Regions from separate parts of the Bradyrhizobium sp. JR4.1 genome, predicted to be linked through region 2. Evidence: riboswitches for the same ligand, from Rfam matches in the RefSeq annotation. Region 2 holds a riboswitch; the other holds the start of a gene.

Region 1 (11,115 bases), on a different contig from region 2:
TTGGGGCACTTGATTGCGCAGGCCGAGGGCGTCCTCGATGCCGCCGGGGTGATGCAGGAATTATCGTTCTCTCCGCCTTCGTCGTTGTCCTCGATGCTATCGTCGACCGCGCGGAAAAGCGGCTCATGGTCTGGCAGGCCAGCGCCTGCCCACGAAGGCTGATGCTAACGCTGTCCCGATAGTCACGGAGGTTCGCATGCACGTTTTCACACGCCTGATGCTGGTCATGGTGGCCGCTTTCTCGGTCATGTCCGCGAATGCCGCCGAGCCCGAGAAAACAAAGTTGAAGATCGCCGTGGGGTCACAGATCCTCAACTATATGCCTCTCGAACTTGGTGTGAAGCTCGGCGCCTTCAAAGACGAGGGCCTCGACGTGACCGTCGAGAACTTCCAGGCCGGTGGCTCAAAGGCGTTGCAGGCGTTGGTCGGCGGCTCGGTCGACGGCACTGTCAGATTTTACGATCACACCATTCAGATGCAAGCGCAGGGCAAGCAAATTTCCTGCGTGTTCCTGCTCAATGACATTCCAGGTGTGTTGCTCGGTGTCCGCACTGAGCTAGCCGATAAGGTCAAGACCGGCGCCGACCTGAAGGGTCTTAAGCTCGGGATCACGGCGGCGGGATCATCGACCGACACCATGGCGCGCTCCTACATCAAGAAATCAGGATTGGGCCCGCGCGATGTGAATATCATCGCGGCCGGCAGCGGCGCACCGGGCTTGGTGACGCTTGAGGCCAAGAACATCGACGCGCTCGTCTACTTCGACCCTATCGCAACGCTTCTCGCGCGCAAGAACGGGGCGATACCGCTGTTCGACGCGCGCACGGTCGAAGGCTCAAAACAGGCCTTCGGCGGAATCTATCCGACCGCGTGTCTCTACCTGCAGCAGTCCTTCATCGACAAAAATCCGGAAACGGTTCAGCGCCTGGTTAACGCCTTGCTCAAAACTCACCGCTGGATCAACTCCGTGTCGACGGAGCAGCTCGTCGATGCGATACCCCCTGGTTACAAGACTGACAATCGCGACGTGAATATCCAAATCATGAGCGCGTCGAAAGCGCTGTTCTCGCCAACCGGGCAGATGGACATCGAGGCGGCCAAGGTCCCATTGGCTGTTCTGAGCGACTTCGATCCAAAAATCGCTGCCGCAAAGATCGACCTGAGCAAGACCTTCACCAATCGCTTCGCCGAACAGGCCGCGCAGCAGCTGAAATAGCCGCACACAGACCCGGCCCCTCGCGATCGGATCATTTAAGAGGAAGGCTTCTTCAGATGTCTCTGCCGCTAACCGGCTTCCGCGTCCTCGACCTGTCCAACGTGCTGGCCGGGCCGTTCTGCGGTTACCACCTCGCGCGCCTTGGCGCGGAGGTGATCAAAGTCGAAAATCCGAACGGCGGCGACCTGGCGCGGCGACTCGGAGCCGATCCGCAAAGGTCAGAGCGCCTGCAGGGACTTTCATTCGTCGCCGTGAACGCCGGCAAGCAATCCGTGGCGTTGGACTTGAAGTCAGATTCGGGCCGCGAGGTGTTCTTGCGGCTCGTCAAGGAAGCCGACGTGGTGCTCGAAAGCTTCCGGCCGAAAGTGATGGAACGGCTTGGCCTGGGCGTAGATGTGCTCAGCAGGCAGAATCCGCGTCTTATTTACTGCGCGATCTCCGGTTTCGGGCAGAGCGGGCCGTGGTCCGCCCGTCCGGCCTATGACCAGATCGTCCAGGGTCTCTCCGGAGCCATGAGCGTCACCGGCGATACAGCTTCGGCTCCGCTGCGCACCGGCTTTCCGATCTCGGACACCATCGCGGGACTGACAGCTGCGTTTGCCATCGCCGCGGCTCTGGTCGAACAGCGGCACAGCGGCCGAGGTCGCTTCATCGACGTGTCCCTGCTCGAGGCCACGGTTGCAGCGATGGGATGGGTTGTCTCCAACCACCTGAACGCCGGCGTCGAGCCGCAGCCTATGGGCAACGAGAACTTCACGGCGGCTCCGTCCGGCACGTTCCGCACGGCAACAGGCCCGCTGAATATTTCCGCCAACGAGCAGAAGCAATACGAAGCGCTATGTGACCTGATCGGCCGACCGGACCTGAAGACGGACCCACGCTTCGCAGGGCGCGAGATGCGCAAGGTCAATCGCGCAGCGCTGAACGCGGAGTTGAACAAGGCACTGAGCTGCAAGCCTGCTGATAAATGGGAGTCCCAAATGAATTTGGCTGGTGTTCCCGCAGGCTGCGTGCTGACGGTCTCGCAAGTTTTGCAGCAGCCACAGTTGCTCGATCGCCGGTTCGTCGAGGCGCTGGTGCCGGAAGAGGCTGGTGCGCGGCCGTTACGAATCACGCGGCCAGGCTTCCGGCTGAATGAGGAGTTTCCGGTGCCTTCACCAGCTCCAGCACTCGGCGCCGACACTGAGAAATGGCTGAAGCGGCTCGGCTATTCGCATGCAGATGTTGAGAGGCTGGTGTCGAGCCGCGCGGTCGGCACGCCACATCAGGGCGAGACCGATCTTCCGGCAGCTCGCGTGGCCACGAACGGAACGGCATCATGACGCCCAACGGCTTGTAGCGGTTGGCGATCGGCAGGTTGAATGGATGGAGCCGGAAATGAGCGAACAAGAATTGCGACAGCAAGCCGCCCATTGGTGGCGAACCTCGATCTGCGATATCGTGCCCGGTCGCATCGCCTATCGGGGCTATCCGATCGAACAGTTAATCGGCCGGATTTCCTTTCCCGCCATGATTTGGCTGATGTTGCGCGGCGATCTGCCGACGCCCGCGCAGGAGCATTTGCTACAAGCTGCGCTGGTCGCGTCCATCGACCATGGTCCGCACGCGCCCTCCATCGCGATCGCGCAAATGGCGGTGAGCTGCGGCCTGCCCCTGAACGGTGCAATCGCCTCCGCAATCAATACGCTCGATGACGTACATGGCGGAGCAGGAGAGCAGGCAATCGAACTGTACGAAGATGTGTTGCGACGGCGCGATGGGCTGGAGATCGGCGAGGCCGCTTCCGCCGCGATCGACCATTTCACCGCAAGACGCGGCAAATATCTGCCCGGTTTCGGCCACCGGTTTCATCCGGTCGACCCGCGCGCAGCACCGCTATTGGCGCTGGTGGATGCCGCTGCCGACGAGGGCAGCGTCAGCGGCGATTATGCCAGGGCCGCCCGCGCGATCGAGCGCGCGATGCAGCAGCGCAAGGGCAAACTCATTCCGATGAACATTGATGGCGCCACCGCGGTCATTTACGGCGAGCTGGGCTTTGCGCCTGCGCTGGCGCGCGGGGTCTTCTGCCTGTCGCGTGCGGTTGGAATCCTTGCGCATGCGTGGGAGCAGACCGGGCGCAAGGATCGCAACAAGGGACCGATGCCCAAGCAGTTCGGCTACAAATATGAGGGCCAGCCGCGCCGCACATTGGGAGGCGCGTCATGATGTATCTGGACAAGCCGCCTCAGCTGGTCGAGCCTCGCGAGTTCTCCTCGATGCCGGCGCAATTTCGTCGCCCGGATGTTTCCTGGGACTGGGCTGATGCCAACCGCGGGGGTCATCTAGTGGATGGTTTCATCGAGGGGCCGTCGTTCGACAAGTCCGGAAATCTCTACGTCGTCGATACCCCTTCGGCCGCATTTACCGGATTTCACCAGACGGCGCCTGGTCTCTGATCATCGAATATGACGGCTGGCCGAACGGTTTGAAGATCGCACCGGATGGCCGGCTGCCGGTGGCGGACTACATGAAGGCCTCATGGAACTCGATCCGCAGTGCGGCACGATCCGGCCGTTGCTAGGCCACCGCAATGAGCGCAACCCTCCAACCCGATATCCCCGAAACGGCGCACCCGTTCTAAGCCCGGATAGCTATCCGGAGGCAACGCAACCTCAATCATCTGCCAGCCTCGGCACTTCGCCTCCGAATGTACCGCCTCGAGCAAACGCCGACCGTGGCGAGAGCTTCGGAAGTCGCGACAAATCCATGAATCCTGAAGCACGCCGTAGGCTCCGGCTAACTCTCACGGCCTGTACGGCCGAGATGGTGGCGACCCCTACAATCTGCCCGGTGGCTTGTTGCTCGATGACAAAAATGAACCCCTCTTCGGGATCCTGAATCAGGCACAAGGCCGCCTGCTTCGCGCCTTCAAGGCTGAACTCCGGTCCGGGGCCACCTAGTTCAGAAAGAGCTTTTCGACCACTTCTGCAATCGCGTCCTCAGCTCCTGGCACGCCTTTTGTGCAAAGCCGTGCCCCGTGGGACAGACCTTGCGCTTCATCTCCAACACGAACACCCGTAACGTTAGCCCCTCTTGAGGAAATTCATAGCCAGAAAGATACAGAAACCGCAAATGAGAGCAACTATCAAGCTCGGTAGAGAATGGGACTTCCGCACTCGCTATAAGCAGCAGAGCTGAAGAAAGTGCAAGTTGTCGCCGTAAGAGTGATTGCCGATCGTCACTCACAAGCGAGTCCATCAATTAGATCTCGCACCATGATGATCGCAGCACATAGGGCGCACCGGGTCCGCGCACCCGAAGGTGAGATTCCCGACAACCGCGTGCGTCACTCGTACAAAGTTGCGCGAAGCCGGCCAGGTATCATACGCATGCGCCGACAAAATCGTGTGAACAACACCGCGAAAGATTTTGCACGCTAGTGCACCATCTTAAGCTTACCTCGAAGAATCGAGAGATAATGCCAAGCACAGCTTGTTTGGACCTTCGCTCCTCGTTTAAGGGACCATCACGGAACGGGAGTGGTTGCGATGGGGCATGGGCAGGCCGAACTTGTCGGACGAAAACCTGTAATCTTCGGGCACCGTAAGGTGCGGCCGCGAGCGTGCGTGGCGGGCGGAAAGCGGCATCTGCGCGCCTTTCTTCGGGATGTGCTGGAGGGTATGGGGTTTGTTATCAGCGAATGCGGCACTGCTGACGAGTTGTCGCACGTACTCTGCACGGAGTTCCCTGATCTGATCCTGCTCGGCATTGGCTCGGATCGCATCGAGCCTGGACGATTGCTCGAGATACTCGTACGCGAAGAATTTGCGGGCAAAGTGCTGGCGTTCGGCGCCCGCGAGTCGATCGTCATGACGGCAGTGCAGCAGGTGGGGGGCGAATATGGACTTGCTATGCTGCCGCCGCTGAGGACGCCGTTTGCAGCTGAGACGTTGCGCGATCGGGTCGCCATGCTCTTGCCCAGAGAGCCGGCGCCCCGTCCGGCGGTCCATGTCGGAGAAGCCTTACACGCTGGCTGGCTTGAGCTCTGGTATGAGCCGAAGTTTGACGCGTGTACCCTCAGCCGCCGCGGCGCCGAGGCGCTTGTGCGAATGCGGCACCCGACCTGGGGCGTTGTTCCACCAGCCTATTTCATCCCGGAGCCTCACGATCCGCATTTTAGGGAGTTGTCGCAGTTCGTGATCGACCGCGCCATCAGGGATTGGCACTATCTTCTGGAGCACCAAACTTCGATCGATCTCTCCATCAATCTCCCGGCCGCATTCCTGATTGACCCGCAGGGGGTACGTGATCTCTGTCAGCGCATGCCGTCGCACCCGGATTTCGGCGGCTTGACGATTGAAATCGCGAGCAAGGAGGCCATCCAGAACCTAGATCTCCTGATCGAGGTCGCGCGTGAGGTTCGCTTTCACAACATTGGCCTTGCAATCGACAATGTTGGCACCAATTGGCCGCAGCTCATGGGGGTGGAGAAATTCCCGTTCATGAAGTTGAAAGTAGACCGGAAGTTCATCTCTGGTTGCGGAAATGGGGCCCTGAAGCGAACGGTGTGCCGCCATATCGTTGATCTAGCCAAAGAGTACAGTGTGCGCACTGTCGCCGAAGGTGTGGAGAGCGAGGCCGACCTGATTGCTGTGACCGAACTCGGCTTCGACCTTGCGCAGGGCCATCTGTTCGGAAAGGCCATGCCGCTGAAGCAATTTGCACAATCATCCTTCAGCCCTCCTCCACTTCGTCCAAAATAGTTGCACGACAGGTGGCTAAGCACGGCCAGGCAAAGCGGACCAGCGCTCGTCCGCACTGCTGCGCCTACTGTACCAGGCGTGCTGATAGGCGGTCACTTTGCAAAGCCAGTGTCGCTCCTCCCAGCGCAACTTCATTTCTCTCCGAAGCGCCGACGCGGAGCGTTTTGTAGCACAGACTGTTTTTGGCCAGTCTCAGCCAGTTCCGCGGAGATAACGTTGCAGCCATCAGCGAGGTTTGCAAAAAACCTCCGGTCAGGGCGTGTGACCGAAGGTCTGCCGAGATCCGGCGTAGACGCGTTGGCTCGCGGCTTTTAGTCGCGCCGCCGGTTCGGAATCGTCGAGCCTCGGTTGGTCCCGCGCTGCCGTGACAGACAAACCTGGAAGCGCGCACTGGTTGAGTCGCGACTGGCTCTCGTGCAGGGTCCGAGGGCTCGTATAGCTCGAAATTGAGACGGCCTGTTGCTGTCGCAGATGTAACATGGTCTCAGACCCGGGCAGCACAATTGCGCGAATTGCCCAGCATTGAACGCGTCTGTTTGGCACGGCCCTTGAAGGGGATCGCGAATCGCATCGTTCGCCCAAAGGAGTCGGAAGGTATGGCTTACAAGATCGTCGCTTCGCAATGTACGGTTTGTGGTGCATGTGAGTTCGAGTGTCCCAACGCGGCGATCAGCCTCAAGCGTGACATTTACGTTATCGACGCCAAGAAGTGTACGGAGTGCGAGGGCCATTGCGACACGCCGCAATGCGCGGTCGTCTGTCCGGTGCCTGACACCTGTGTCCCGTCTAAGGCAGCATAGCCAGCCCCGTGTCGAGAAACCTTCATCGCTCGATTTCGCCTCAGATTGTCATAGCCTACCTAGTACGGCTCGCAATGACTTGGGCAACATCGCAGCCAGGCTCGGTAGGTTGGCGCATCGATCCCCGTCCGCATAATGCCGGAAGTCGTGGTCTCCGGATTTCGTTTGATCCGGAGCTAAGAGGGAAGCCGGTGTAATCCCAGCGCTGTCCCCGCAACTGTGAACGGCGAGCCGCTGTCCAACGAAGTCACTGAAGCCATGCGGCTTCGGGAAGGCCGGACAGCAGCGACGACCCGCGAGCCAGGAGACCTGCCTCGACAAGATATCGTCCACGGGCGGGGTGTCCCGGTGGTGCGCCTAGCAGCTGTCGTTCACGCGACATTCGCTGCACGCGTCCGACATGGCCTTTGCCCCCAATCATGGGGTCTAAGTTATGTCTATTCGGTCGCTTCCCGTTGCCACACTGGGGACGTCACGCATCGGCCCACGACGCGAGCTCAAGTTCGCGCTCGAGAGCTACTGGGCGGGAAAGTCCAGCGCAGCCGAGTTCCTCGAGGCGGGAAGTGGACTTCGTGCCGCGAATTGGCACGGCAGAAATCCCGCGGCGCGACCGTCATTCCTTCAAATCACTTCTCGCTCTACGACCATGTGCTCGATACTAGCGTAATGGTCGGTGCCATTCCCGACGTATACGGCTGGACCGACTGTCCTGTGTCGCTCAAGACCATGGCACGTGGCGCTCAGGACGGTGGTCACGCTCAGCATGGGCCTGGCGTAGCCGCGCAGGAGATGACGAAGTGGTTCGATACCAACTACCACTACATGGTGCCGGAATTTCACCAGGATCAAATCTTTAAGTATTCCTCCCGAAAGCCGATCGAGGAGTATGAGGAGGCAAAAAGTCTCGGCTAGCAGACGCGCCCCGTCCTGGTTGGCCCAGTCACTTTCCTGAAGCTCGGCAAAAGCTCAAATCCAGCATTCAATCCGTTGTCGTTGCTTGATCGACTCTTCCCAGTCTATGTCGATGTTCTCCGCGAACTAGCCTCGCGCGGTGCTGAATGGGTTCAGCTCGATGAGCAATCCCTAGTGATGGACCTGGATGAGGCATCTCGGGCGGCTGTCCGCCGGGCCTATGCTCATTTCGCAAAGGCCGTGCCGGCGCTTAAAATCATGCTGGCCACTTATTTCGGGGCTATCGGCGACAATCTTGAAACAACCTTGGCCTTGCCCGTTGCCGGGCTTGATGTGGACCTGGTTCGGGCGCCCGACCAGTTGGACACAATTGTCGCCACAGCTCCTAGAGATCTCGTGGTCTCGCTAGGCGTCGTCGATGGTCGCAACGTGTGGCGCTCCAATCTTCCGCCGCTGCTCCGCCAACTTGCCCCTCTGGTCCAAAACCTGGGTAGGGACCGTGTTCAGGTTGCTCCCTCCTGCTCGCTGCTTCATGTTCCGATCGACATTGAGCTAGAGACCGATCTCGATCCCAATGTGAAGACGTAGCTGGCGTTCTCAGTTCAGAAGATCAAGGAACTTTCGTGCCGATCAGGTGACATATTCCATAGTCATTAACGCTGTACGCGAACCGCAGCCCGACTGTTTCATTTATCCATCGCGTGGATGTGTGCCATCATAACAATCAATTTTACCGCCCTTACGGAATGTCATACGAAAATTGGCGCTTTGGCACGATGCTCGGGAAAGATAATCGAGCGCTGTTGGTGCTTGGGGATGCTGCTGCGCCAAGCAAACGGCGGCTTGAGTTTCAGGGCACGGCACCGAAACCGGTTGCGCGAAGGATCCCAGCTTGAGCAAGGCACTGCCTTGCCAACCGGACAGCGGGCGAGTGGTGGTCAAGTCCTGAGATTTCCCACAGGAGTGGAAGGCAAGAGGCTCCAGATTTCGCGCGGAGCGATCTCCGCTCCTCGTTGTTTGACGGCGAATGCCCTCGCCGTAAATCGATCGCCGGTAGTCCTCCCTACCGACGAAAGCTGGTGCGATTCATAAAGCAGCTCGCTCCGGCGTGACTTTCGCCCGGCCTCCCGAGGAGGCCGGGCGTTTTTTTAGTGCACGAGATCGGTCAGGGTCGTTGCACCGCATCTGGAGCCAACGCATGGGGCCGGTGCGTTAACCTATTTGTCTATAGAAGGCTCTGGTGTGGTGTTCGTACGCGTGGGTGGTATCGGATACTCGATCTTAGGCAGCCGCCGGGTCAGCGAATTTAGAAACGCTACGATATCGTTCTCTTCCTCATCGCTAAGCTTGGCGCCGAGCTGGAATTCACTCATCAGGCAACAGCTTGCTTCAGATTCCAAACCTGACCCGAATGGAAGTAAGGGGCTCGCAAGGCGACGTTCCGCAACGGCGCCGCGCGGAAGACATATTCGTCGGCGGCCGCCTTGGTGACCGCGAACCGGCCCCGTCGGCGTCCGGAAGCACCCTTGGGTCCGGCTTTTTCATCGCGCCGAATGGGAAATAGGCCTGTCCACCGACGTCCATTGTGGCAGGTGGAGCACCCCTTCTCCATAAACAGCGCCAAGCCTGACTTCTCCTGATCGTTGAGAGCATGTGTATTGCCCCCCAGATACTGATCGAATGGGGCCGCAGGCGTAATGAGAGTTGCTTCAAAAGCCTTCGAAGGTGACCCGGTCTCGCTTCGTTCGGGAAAGCGTTTTTGAACAAGTCGACATAGCTTGCCATTGAGTTCAAGGTGTCGAGCACATGATCCGGAGTCGCATTCATTTCGGCACTCGCCTGCACAGGGCCGGTGGCTTGCGCCTTGAGGTCCACGGCGCGTCCGTCCCAGAATTGCGCCGTATTGAACACTGCATTGTAGAGGGTGGGGGCCCGACGTAGGCCGACCTTCCAGCCGTGACCGACGGAGGTCGGACCGGCATCGACTCCGCCGGTGGCGAGATTGTGGCACGTATTGCAGCTGATGATCTCGCTTGCCGATAGCCGCGGATCGAAGAACAGCATCTTGCCAAGCTGAATCTTTTCATGCGTGATTGGATTGTTCTTTACCTCAGGAACGACTGAGGGAATCGGATGGAAGATCTCCTTGGCGGTTCTCATCAGATCATCGTCGGCGTTAGCTCCTGACGACATCAGCAGCCCGATCGCCAAAACAGATGCTTCAGCTAAAGCCGAAGCTCCCGGATCGATTTGTTCATACCCCCGCCTCATCAGTTCTGATTGTTAATCAAGGAAACAGTCGAAAGCGATGCGAGCCCCCGTTCCCTCGACGGGCCGGCGCAGCATGCACCGGATCTTCTGACGCGAGGCTGCATCAAGCTGTGCCTTTCGAGGTGCTCGCTGCCGGCGTTCGTCCACGAAGCTTTCGGCCCATATTTGATTGGCGAGTTCGCTTTGAGCTAGATCACGGCGGTCGTGTTGGTAGATCAGACTAATCTTGCTGGTCGATCTGACAACAACAGGTGTACCGCAAAAGGGTAAGCTGTCCGGTGGCCGCATCGGTGCTCCATCAAGCGATTGGGTGCCCAATACGCTCCCGCAAAGCTGATGTATCCGTCTTACACCGCTGTCGCACTCAGCGCTTACGGTGTTACTGGGCAATAGCAACTGGGATGCCAGTTGCATCTGACATGCAAGCTACTGATTTCGGTGACGAGTCCGGGCGAACAAACAAAGTCGGATGTCCTGGTTTGATGACTACATTCAGTGTCCCAGATGCGACAAGCTCCAGTCCCGGCTGAAACTTTTGTGATGAGATCAAATTGCCAGCTTGCGGGCCGCACGCGGGTTGGCAGGTAATAAGATCTGCGCACGAGACACTGAGCCGAGGCGCCCAGCGCTTGCGTCGCTCACGATTCGCCGAGCCCTGCCGACTAAAGTCTCTCCGACTGATGTCCGGCCGCTCTGGCGCGCCGCCGCCGCAAAATCCCGCTCGTTTGTAACAGACGAGCCCCGAGTCTGAACATGGCCTGTCTTCAATCCCACCTGAAGTTCGCTGGCATGGCAATTGCTGATCTCAAATCTGAAAGGCGCGGTTGCCCAGAGTTGGACGGTGCGACCGTCCGATTACTCCTACTCCCATTCGACACCAGCTTGAATGGGCGGCCTGATACCTGATCTGGCCGGGTGTTGGTTGGAATAAGATAGCTATTCGGCCGACTCGCGGACGAACGGCAGCTTTTGAAATCCTGCGCGTTGATGGCAAAAAAGCTGAATTTCTGCAGAAGGAGTCATCACTTCGTGCTCTTGCGTTGAAAGACTGCGATACAAAGAGAACGTGCTGGGACGAAATCGTGACATCGTGTCCGCAGATTGCCAGGTCGTGAGATCTCATCGGCGTCTTACGACAGGACGTGATTGACCATTGTCCATGGCTGGTTCAAGT
Region 2 (11,115 bases):
GGACCGCCGGCGCCTTCCACTAGCACGAGATCGGCGCGCGCCTTCAGCCGTTCGAAGCTCTCCAGCACCGCACCCATCAATGACGGCTTCATCGCCGCATATTCACGCGCACGCGCGGTCGCGATGCGCTTTCCTTGCACGATCACCTGCGCGCCGACATCGGTCTCGGGCTTGAGCAGCACCGGGTTCATGTCGGTGTGCGGCTCGACGCCGGCGGCGAGCGCCTGGAGCGCCTGGGCGCGGCCGATCTCGCCGCCGTCGACCGTGACGGCAGCATTGTTCGACATGTTCTGCGGCTTGAACGGGAGCACGCGCAGGCCGCGTCGCACAAAGGCGCGCGCGAGGCCGGCGACGATGAGCGACTTGCCCACGTCCGAGCCGGCCCCCTGGATCATCAATGCGCGCGCCATCGCGAGTTTCTTAGAACTCGACGCCGGCTTGCGCCTTGATGCCGGAGCGGAAGGGATGCTTGATCAGCGTCATCTCGGTGACGAGATCGGCGATCTCGATCAGCTCGTCCTTGGCGTTGCGCCCGGTGAGCACGACATGCGTCATCGGTGGCTTCGAGGTCACCAGGAAATCGACAACTTCGGCGATGTCGAGATAATCGTAGCGCAGCGCGATGTTGATCTCGTCGAGCACGACCATGCGGAGATTCTGGTCGAGGATCAGTTCCTTGGCCTTTTCCCAGCCGGCGCGCGCGGCTGCGATATCGCGGGCGCGGTCCTGCGTCTCCCAGGTAAAACCCTCGCCCATGGCGTGGAATTGGCAGAGGTCGCCGAAATGACCGGTGAGCATGCGGCGCTCGCCGGTGTCCCAGGCGCCCTTGATGAACTGCACGACCGCGCAGGGGAAGCCATGGGCGACGCAGCGGACGATCATGCCGAAGGCCGAGGACGACTTGCCCTTGCCGGCGCCGGTGTGGACGATGATGAGGCCCTTTTCGCCGCTCTTGGTCGCCATGATCTTGTCGCGGGCGACCTTCTTCTTCGCCATTTTCGAGGCGTGACGGGCGTCGGTTTCGTCGGCCGTCTGGGTATCCGGTTCTGACGTCATCGGACGGGGTCCTTCGGCTTGACAAGAGGCGGTCGGGGGCAAATGGTGACCCGGCGTTGGTTCCTGTCCTACGACAGGCGAAGAGGGAATGCGATAGGGTCCGAATCGGCAAGATTTGGTTCCAAAATGCAGCCGCCCCCGCGACCGTGACCGGAGAGATGCCCGAAGCCACTGACCCCTAGGGGATCGGGAAGGCGGGGATCGAAGGGGAAACCCTGCTCCGGAAGCCGGGAGACCTGCCAGCGCGGACGATTTTGGACCGGCGGACGGGGTGTTCCGCGACGGGGAAACGGGCCTTCGCAAGAACGGTTCGTGGGCCTCATCGCTTCCCGCTGTTTATTCTGGAAGAAGCGATGACCGTCACACTTCATGTCTGCATCACCTGCCGCGCCGGCCAGACGCTTGGCGAGGGCGAGACGACGCCGGGCAAGCGCCTCCATGGTGCGATCCTCGAGGCCGGCGTGCCCGACGGCGTCAGCGTGGTTCCCGTCGAATGCCTGTCTGCGTGCAACCAGGGTTGCTCGGTCGCGCTCAGCGCGCCCGGCCGCTGGTCCTATGTTTATGGCCGTCTGTCGGATGCGAATGCGAGCGACGTGGTCGCGGGCGCCGCGGCCTATGCGGCCGCGCCCGACGGCCTCGTGCCCTGGCGCAGCCGCCCGGAGATCTTCCGCAAGCAATCGCTTGCCCGCATTCCCCCCATTCCCACCTTGGCCGTCGTACCGGAGGCCGCCGAATGAATTCGCTCGCAAAAGTCCCGGTCACGGTCGTCACGGGCTTTCTCGGCTCCGGCAAGACCACGCTGATCCAGCATCTGCTTGCCAATGCCAACGGCAAGAAGCTCGCGGTGCTCGTCAACGAGTTCGGCAGCGAGGGCGTCGATGGCGAGATTCTGAAATCCTGCGCCGATGCGAATTGCCCGGAAGAGAACATCATCGAGCTCGCCAATGGCTGCATCTGCTGCACCGTCGCCGACGATTTCATTCCGACCATGGAGAAGCTGCTGTCGCGCCCGGTGCGCCCCGATCATATCCTGATCGAGACCTCGGGCCTGGCGCTGCCCAAGCCGCTGCTGAAGGCGTTCGACTGGCCGGAGATCCGTTCGCGGATCACGGTCGATGGTGTGATCGCGCTCGCCGACGCCGAAGCTGTCGCCGCCGGCCGTTTCGCGCCCGATCCTGACGCCGTCGAGGCGCAGCGTGCGGCGGACGAGAATCTCGACCATGAGACGCCGCTGTCGGAAGTGTTCGAGGACCAGATCGCCTGCGCCGACATCGTGCTGCTGACCAAGGCGGATCTTGCGGGCGCGGCAGGGCTCGAAGCCGCCAAGGCGGCGATCACCGCCGAGATGTCGCGTCGTGTGCCGATGCTGGCGATCACCGACGGTGCGATCGATGTGCGCCTCATCCTCGGCCTCGGTGCTGCCGCCGAGAACGATCTCGCCGCGCGTCCCTCGCATCACGACGGCGAGGAGGATCATGAGCACGACGATTTTGCGTCGGTCGTGATCGATCTTCCCGAGGTCACCGATATCGACGCGCTGGTTGCATCCGTTCAGCGGCTGGCGCGCGAGCAGAATGTGCTGCGCGTCAAGGGTTACATCGCGATGGAAGGCAAGCCGATGCGCCTCTTGCTGCAAGCGGTCGGCGAGCGCGTGCGCCACCAGTTCGACAAGCCCTGGGGCGCGGGTGTGAGGCGATCAAAGCTCGTCGTGATCGGCGAGCACGGAAATATTGATGAAGCCGCGATCAAGGCGGGACTCGGTCTTTCAGGATCTGGTATCTGATGCACGTCGTCTTCCGCGAGAGCCGCGGTCTCGAGGAGACCGCGATACCAAGGGACATCGGCCAGGACCCGGCCGATCTCGTGGTGCTCTCGTATTCGGATTCCGATCTAGCGGCGTTCGCGGCCGGTTGGCGCCGTGGTCGCGACAGCCTGCCGTCGCTACGCCTCGTCAATCTCGCCGAACTGCGTCATCCGCTCTCGGTCGACACCTATATCGAGCGCACGCTGGCGCAGGCGCGCGGCATCCTCGTGCGTCTGATCGGTGGGGAATCCTATTGGTCATATGGGCTCGCGGCCCTGCAGCAACTGGCGAGGGAGCGCGGCATCGTGCTGGCCGTGCTGCCGGCTGACGGCCGCGACGACACGCGGCTGGATGCGTATTCGACCCTGCCGGTCTCGACGCTGCGGCGGCTCAAGGTGCTCTGCGACACCGGCGGGCCCGTCGCGGCGCAAGCCGCGATCGCGCAGCTTGCGTTGGCTTCGGGCCTCTATGCGGGGCCAGTTATCGGCGAGATGACCGTGCCCGAGATGGGCTTTTACGATCCCGCGCGCGGCGTCATTGCCGCGCCGGCGTCGGGTGAGGGCAGGCCGCGAGCGCTCGTGGCCTTCTATCGCTCCTATCTCACCGCTGCCGACACTGGCCCGGTCGATGCCCTGATCGCCGCACTGCGCGAGAAGGGGTTCGACGCGCTTGGTGTGTTCGTCACCTCGCTGAAGGCCCCGGGCGTTGCGGATTGGTTGCGCACGTATCTCGCGCAAAATCCTCCGGCCGCCATCGTCAATGCGACGGCGTTCTCGGCGATGGGCGACGACGGCACGATGCCGTTCGATGCCGCATCCTGCCCGGTGTTCCAGGTCGCGCTCTCCACGGCACGGCGCGAGGATTGGGCCGGCTCGCTCCGCGGCCTGTCGCCCGGCGACCTCGCGATGCATGTGGTGCTGCCCGAGGTCGACGGCCGCCTGTTTGCGGGCGTGGTGAGCTTCAAATCGGCCGCGATGCGCGATCCCGATCTGCAATTCTCGCATCTGGCACACAGGCCCGACGAGGAGCGCGTGAAGGCCGTCGCCGCGCGCGTTGCGGCCTGGCGGCGCCTTTCAGAGAAGCCAGCCGCCGACAAGCGGATGGCACTCGTGCTCTCCAACTATCCGGGCCGTCCGCATCAGATTGCGCATGCGGTGGGACTCGATGCGCTGGCCTCGGTCGAAGCCATGGTGTCCGACCTCGCGGAGGCTGGCTTCGATGTCGATCCGGTCCATGCGCTCGGTGAGACGCTGCTCAAGCGGACCTTGAGCTGGAGCGTTGTCGATTACCGCGCTGCGCTCCTGCACCTTCCGCAAGTCTTGCAGGATGATCTCGCGCAAGCCTGGGGCGCGCCGGAGACCGATCCGGGTTGTCGCGATGGCGCGTTCCATTTTGCCGCGATTCAGTGCGGCCGCTCGATCATCGCGGTTCAGCCGGAGCGTGGCGATGCGACGACGCGCGATGTCGACTATCACGATCTCGCCCGCACGCCGCGCCATGCCTATGTCGCGTTCTATCTCTGGCTCCGAGCGCAGGGCTGTGATGCCGTCGTGCACATGGGCGCGCACGGCACGCTGGAATGGCTGCCCGGAAAATCCGTGGCGCTATCGCAGGCGTGCTGGCCGGAAGCCCTGATTGGCGATTTGCCCGTCATCTATCCCTTCATCGTCAACGATCCCGGCGAAGCCGCGCAGGCCAAGCGGCGCCTGGGCGCCGTCACGATCGGCCATCTGCCGCCGCAGCTCGCAGCATCAGCGGTGCCGGACGGGCTGCGCAGGCTCGAACAGCTCCTCGACGAGTACTCGACGGCCGATGGCCTCGACCCCGCCCGCCGCCAGCGTCTGATCGCCGCGATCCGCGACGAGGCACGCGCGGCTGGCCTCGAAGACGATCTTGGCCTCGATGCAGCGGCCGCGCCGGCCGAAGCGATCCCCCGGATCGACCGCTTCGTCTGCGATCTCAAGGAAAGCCAGTTCGGCGACGGCCTGCACGTGTTCGGCCGCGGCGCCTGCGGTGAAGCGGAACGCGACGCGTTGGGGGCCGCGCTTGCAGGACGGCGCGTCGCGCCGGGGCCGTCAGGCTCACCGTATCGCGGCCGTCAGGACGTGCTGCCGACCGGGCGCAATCTCTTTGCCGTCGATCCGCGCGCGGTGCCGACGCCGTCCGCGCATGCGCAAGGCATCAAGCTCGCGGAAGAATTGCTCCGTCGTCATCTGCAGGATCATGGCGACTGGCCGAAGGGCCTTGTCGTCGATCTCTGGGGCTCGGCGACGATGCGCACCGCGGGCGAGGAGTTTGCCATGGCGCTGCATCTGGCCGGCCTCGCACCGCGCTGGGATCATGCTTCCGGCCGTGTGACCGGCTACGACATCATCGCGCCTGCCGAGCTTGGCCGGCCCCGCATCGACGTCACGCTGCGTGTCTCGGGCCTGTTTCGCGACGTCTTCTCAGGCCTCGCGCAATTGTTCGAGGCGGCAGCCGAGGCGCTGTCGGCGCGCGAGGACGAGGGCGATGACAATCCATATCGCCATCGCACATCGCGCGTGTTCGCGCCGCGTCCCGGACAATACGGCGTGGGTCTCTCGGCAATCCCGGACGCCTTCACGCCCGAGACGCGCGACGCCGCCGGCGAAGCGTGGCTCTCGGCATCGTCATGGGCGTTCTCGGCCGATGGCGAGATCAAGCCCGATCGTGCCGGCATCGAGAAGCGGCTCGCATCCGCCGATGCTTTCGTGCACGTGCAGGATCTGCCTGAAACCGATCTTCTGCTCGCGGCCGACTATGCTGCGCATGAGGCCGGCATTGCGGCCGCCGCAGCACATCTCGGTGCGGCAGGGCCATCGCTCTATCATCTCGACGCGACGCGCCCCGAGCAGCCGCACGCGCGTACGCTGACCGAGGAAATCTCCCGTGTCGTCCGCGCGCGCGCGGCCAACCCGGCCTGGATCGCGGGCATGATGCGCCACGGTTTTCGCGGGGCGGCCGAGATCACCGCAACGCTCGAGCACATGGCCGCCTTCGCGCATCTGGCCGGCGCCGTGCCGCCGCATCTGTTCGACCTCTATTACGATGCGACGCTCGGCAGTGAGGACGTCCGCGCTTTCATGGGCCGCGAGAATCCGGCGGCACTGGCGGCGATGGAGACGTGTTTCACGCGCCTGCATGAGGCCTCGCTCTGGCGTACGCGCCGCAATTCGATTGCGGCTGCGCTGCGGGAGGCGTCATGAGCGCTTCCGTGGTCAAGGGCTGGTGTCCCGGCGCGCTGCGCCCGATGCAATCCGGCGACGGGCTGGTGGTCCGCGTGCGTCCGTTCGGCGGCCGGCTCGAAGCTGCCCAGATCTCCGGACTGGCCCATCTCGCCGAACGCCATGGCAACGGCCTGATCGACGTGACCAGCCGCGCCAATCTCCAGATCAGGGGCGTCAACGAGACCAGCCACAGGCTGCTGCTCGACGGCCTTTCGCAACTGGCGCTGCTCGACCCGGATGCTGACACCGAATCCCGTCGCAACATCCTTGTGACGCCGTTCTGGCGTGCGGGGGACGCGACCCAATCGCTCGCCGCCGAGCTCGAGGAGGCGCTCGCTGACAGCAAGCTCGAACTTCCAACCAAGTTCGGCTTCGCCATCGATGACGGCACCTCACGCGTGCTTGCGGGCGATTCCGCCGACGTGCGGATCGAGCGCGATCGTTCCGGCGGCCTGCTGGTGCGGGCTGATGGCGACAAACTTGGCCGCTCCGTCGCGCGTGGCGAGGCCGTGACCACCGCGCTCGCATTCGCCGACTGGTTCGTGACCTCAGGCGGCGCCAGAGGGGGGCGAGGGCGGATGGCGGCGCATCTTTCAGCCGGTGCAATCTTGCCGGCGGCATTGCGCGGCGAGGCCGAGCCGGCGCCGATCATGGCCACGGCGCGTCCCGGCCTCTATGCGCAAGGTGCGATGGTCGGGGTCGCCTTCGGGCAGATGGCGCATGCGACGCTCAACCAGTTCGCCGGTTGCGGGCATGCGCTGCGCATGACGCCATGGCGGATGGTTTTGAGCGAAGGCAAGCGCGCCATGCCGAACGTGACCGGTCTTATCACCGAGGCCTACGATCCCGCACTGCGCGTCATCGCCTGCAGCGGCGCGCCACGCTGTCGCGAGGCGCATGCCGATACGCGTGGCCTTGCCGCGGCCCTGGCCCCGAACATCGGCGCGGCCGCACGGCTCCACGTCTCCGGCTGTGCCAAAGGCTGCGCCCATTCCGGTCCCGCCGCCATCACTCTGGTCGCGACCGGCGCCGGCTTCGACCTCGTGCGCGCCGGGTCGACACGCGATGAGCCCATCCTGCGTGGGCTGAACCGCGACGACATTGTCCGAGATCCCTCCATCCTGATGGGAGGGCACTGATGCCGCACTCGTACGAGACCGACGGCGCGGCGATCTACCGGCAATCCTTTGCGACCATCCGGGCTGAAGCCGATCTTGCGCGCTTCACGCCGGACGAGGAGCAGGTGGTGGTGCGGATGATCCATGCCGCCGGCATGGTCGGCCTCGAAGCGCATATCCGCTTCACATCAGGCATGGCGGTCGCGGCGCGCGCGGCCTTGCAGAAGGGCGCACCGATCCTGTGCGACGCGCGCATGGTCTCCGAAGGAATTACGCGCGCGCGGCTTCCCGCGGCCAACGCCGTCATCTGCACGCTGGGCGACGAGACCGTTCCCGCGCTCGCGCAGTCCATGCGCAACACTCGTTCGGCTGCTGCCCTGGAGCTATGGCGCCCACATCTCGACGGCGCGATCGTAGCGATCGGCAACGCGCCGACCGCGCTGTTTCACCTCCTCAACATGCTGGAGGACCGGGACTGCCCGCGGCCTGCGGCGATCATCGGCTGTCCCGTCGGCTTTGTCGGCGCGGCCGAATCCAAGGCTGCGCTGATGGCCGATCCGAAGGTCGCCGCGTTGACGGTCGAGGGCCGCCTCGGCGGTTCCGCGATCACGGTCGCCGCCGTGAACGCGCTGGCGAGCCGGAGCGAATAGCGATGGGACGCATCATCTGCTGCGGTCTCGGCCCCGGCGATCCCGATATGATGAGCGTGCGCGCCGATCGCACGGTGCGCGGCGCCAGGCATGTCGCCTATTTTCGCAAGAAGGGTCGGCCCGGCCAGGCGCGCCGCATCGTCGAGGGCATGTTGGCTACCGACGTCACCGAATATCCCATGGAATATCCTGTTACGACCGAGATCGCCTTCGACACGCCTGAATATGTCCAGCTGCTTGCCGGCTTCTACGACGAATGGTCGGAACGTCTGGCGCGGCTGGCGCGCGCAGTCGACTTGGTCGTGCTCTGCGAGGGCGATCCCTACTTCTACGGCTCTTTCATGCATCTGCACGCGCGCCTGCAGGGCCGCGTCAAGATCGAGGTGATCGCCGGCATTCCCGGCATGGTCGGCTGCTGGAATGGCGTGGGACAGCCGATCGCGCTCGGTGATGACGTGACGACGGTGCTCATGGGCACGCTCGCCGAGGCCGAGCTCGAACGCCGCATGCGCGATTCCGATGCGCTCGTGATCATGAAGACCGGGCGCAATCTCGCAAAGGTGCGCCGTGCGCTCGCGTCCGCCGGACGGCTGGACGACGCGTGGCTGGTCGAGCGCGGCACCATGCCGGGCGAACGCGTGGTGCGGCTCGCGGATATCGATGCTGCCGATTGTCCCTATTTCGCGATCGTGCTCGTGCACGGCAAGGGCCGGCATCCGGACGCCGCCGAATGACGGGCACGCTGACCATCGCGGGACTTGGGCCGGGCAGCGATGCGCTGGTGACGCCCGAAGTCTCCGCCGCGCTTGCCGCCGCGACCGACATTCTGGGCTACGCACCCTATGTCGCGCGTGTGCCGCCGCGACGGGGACTCAAGCTGCATCCCTCCGACAATCGCGAAGAATTACAGCGCGCGAGCGAGGCGTTGCGGCTCGCGGCCGAAGGCGGGCAAGTCGTCATCGTGTCCTCCGGCGACCCCGGTGTCTTCGCGATGGCCTCCGCCGTGTTCGAGGCGCTCGAACAGGCGCCGCAATGGCGGGAGCTGCCGATCCGTGTGCTGCCCGGCATCACCGCGATGCTGGCGGCCGCCGCGCGCGCCGGCGCGCCGCTCGGCCATGATTTCTGTGCGATCAATCTCTCCGACAATCTCAAGCCGTGGGCGGTGATCGAGAAGCGCCTGCGGCTCGCCGCGGAAGCCGATTTTGCCATTGCGATGTATAATCCGCGCTCGGCGAGCCGGCCGGAAGGATTTGGCCGTGCGCTCGCAGTGCTGAACGAGGCCGGCTGTGGCGAGCGCCTCGTGATCTTCGCGCGCGCGATCAGCGCCGCCGATGAAAGGATCGAGACCGTCAGGCTGAACGAAGCGACACCCGAAATGGCCGACATGCGCACGCTGGTGATCGTCGGCAACTCGCAGACACGCCGCGTCGGCCGCTGGGTCTATGCGCCGAGGCAGGTGCGATGACCGAGCCGCTGCATGATCTCGGCCACGCTCTCGACCCGCAATCGTTCCGGCAGTTGCGGTCGCGCGATCATGATCACGGGCAGGCCGAGCACCCGCGCAGCGTCGATCTTGGCGCGCGCGCCGTCGCCGCCCGAATTGCGGGCAACGATCCGGGTGATGCCTCGCGCCCGCATCATCTCCAGCTCGCCCTCAAGCGTGAACAGCCCGCGCGACACGATGACGTCCGCGGCAAAGGGGAGCGGCGCTTCGGGCGGATCGACGAATCTCAGCGTGTAGGCGTGCTGCGGCTTTGTCGCGAAAGGTGCGATGTGCTGGCGGCCGATGGCGAGGAACACATTTGCCGCCGCCTCCGGCAGTGCGGCGACCGCGGCGTTGACATCAAATATTTCGATCCAGTCGTCGCCGGGCGCTTTGGTCCAGGGCGCACGTTCGAGAGCGATCAGCGGCGTGCCAGTTTCCGCGCATGCCGCGACCGCATTGCGGCTCATCTCGGCGGCAAAGGGATGCGTCGCATCGACCACATGCGTGATGTCTTCGCGTCGGATGTAATCGGCAAGACCGCTGACGCCACCAAAACCGCCGATGCGGGTCGGCAGCGGCTGACCGGCGGGCGCACGTGTGCGGCCGCCGTAGGAATACACGGCGTCGATGCCGGCGCGCGCGATCTCCGTCGCGAGCAGGCTCGCGTCGGCCGTTCCGCCCAAAATGAGGGCGCGTGTCATGGCTGATCCCTGGCTGACCATCATCGGTATCGGCGAAGATGGCCTTGCCGGGCTGTCCGAAGCAAGCCGAAAGGCGCTCGATGATGCTGAAACTGTCTTTGGCGGTGAACGGCATCTTGCACTGGCCGGTGTAACCGGGTGCGGCCGTCCATGGCCGGTGCCATTCGATGCAGATGTCGTGCTGAGCTGCCGCGGCCGTCCGACTGCGGTGCTCGCCTCCGGCGATCCGTTCTGGTTTGGCGCCGGCGCGAGCCTTGCCGAGAAGCTCCATGGCGACGAATGGATCGCGCATCCGGCTCCCTCGACATTCTCGCTCGCCGCCGCGCGACTAGGCTGGCGCCTTGAAGCGATTGCCTGTCTTGGTCTCCATGCCGCGCCATTCGAGCGCCTCGTGCCACATCTGGCGCACGGTGCACGCATCATTTGCCTCGTGCGCGACGCGAAGGCGGCCGGCGATCTCGCGAAATGGCTGACGGCGCGCGGATGGGGTGCCTCGGCATTCTGGACGCTCACCGCGCTTGGCGGGCCGCGCGAAAGTATCGACGCGCATCGCGCCGATAGCTTCGCAGACCGTCTTGCCGGAACTCTGGTCGCGGTGGCCGTGGAGGCGAGAGGAGCGCAGGGCCTTCCCCGCAGCTCGGGACTATCGGACGAACTCTTCGTCCATGACGGCCAGATCACTAAGCGTCCGGTCCGTGCGCTTGCGCTCTCGGCGCTGGCGCCGCGTCCCGGTGAACGGCTGTGGGACATTGGTGCTGGCTCCGGCTCGATCTCGGTCGAGTGGGCGCTGAGCGGCGGGACGGCGATCGCCGTCGAGGCGCGCGAGGATCGCGCCGCGAACATTCGCAACAACGCAGCGGCGTTCGGGTTGGCGCATCGGATCACAGTCATCGCGGGAAAGGCGCCTGAAGCCCTTGCTGCGCTGGACGGGCCTGACGCCGTGTTTATCGGCGGCGGGCTCGACATCGCGATGTTCGACGCCGTCTGGTCGCGGCTCGCATCCGGAACGCGATTGGTTGCCCATGCAGTGACGCTGGAGACGGAAGCGCTGC

The links. A riboswitch is a leader RNA that binds a small molecule or an ion and turns the genes downstream of it on or off. The one in region 2 is predicted to bind cobalamin.
Region 1: another riboswitch for cobalamin. It lies ahead of ABIB90_RS35770 (5-methyltetrahydropteroyltriglutamate--homocysteine S-methyltransferase); the one in region 2 lies ahead of ABIB90_RS20690 (DUF1636 family protein).

The regions. Positions count from the first base shown of each region.
Region 1 covers NZ_JBEPRY010000029.1:57,133-68,247, reverse strand. Annotated here, with positions in the region: partial or broken gene ABIB90_RS35810 (ABC transporter permease) at 1-182, shown strand, start outside; gene ABIB90_RS35805 (ABC transporter substrate-binding protein) at 197-1,216, shown strand; gene ABIB90_RS35800 (CaiB/BaiF CoA transferase family protein) at 1,273-2,538, shown strand; gene ABIB90_RS35795 (citryl-CoA lyase) at 2,594-3,421, shown strand; gene ABIB90_RS35790 (hypothetical protein) at 3,418-3,651, shown strand; gene ABIB90_RS35780 (EAL domain-containing response regulator) at 4,744-5,958, shown strand; gene ABIB90_RS35775 (4Fe-4S binding protein) at 6,555-6,758, shown strand; cobalamin riboswitch at 6,890-7,089, shown strand; partial or broken gene ABIB90_RS35770 (5-methyltetrahydropteroyltriglutamate--homocysteine S-methyltransferase) at 7,192-8,255, shown strand; partial or broken gene ABIB90_RS35765 (cytochrome-c peroxidase) at 8,888-9,941, opposite strand.
Region 2 covers NZ_JBEPRY010000010.1:65,321-76,435, reverse strand. Annotated here, with positions in the region: gene ABIB90_RS20700 (cobyric acid synthase) at 1-410, opposite strand, end outside; gene cobO (cob(I)yrinic acid a,c-diamide adenosyltransferase) at 421-1,056, opposite strand; cobalamin riboswitch at 1,097-1,314, shown strand; gene ABIB90_RS20690 (DUF1636 family protein) at 1,410-1,793, shown strand; gene cobW (cobalamin biosynthesis protein CobW) at 1,790-2,839, shown strand; gene cobN (cobaltochelatase subunit CobN) at 2,839-6,087, shown strand; gene cobG (precorrin-3B synthase) at 6,084-7,247, shown strand; gene ABIB90_RS20670 (precorrin-8X methylmutase) at 7,247-7,876, shown strand; gene ABIB90_RS20665 (precorrin-2 C(20)-methyltransferase) at 7,879-8,610, shown strand; gene cobJ (precorrin-3B C(17)-methyltransferase) at 8,607-9,341, shown strand; gene ABIB90_RS20655 (cobalt-precorrin-6A reductase) at 9,317-10,063, opposite strand; gene ABIB90_RS20650 (bifunctional cobalt-precorrin-7 (C(5))-methyltransferase/cobalt-precorrin-6B (C(15))-methyltransferase) at 10,062-11,115, shown strand, end outside.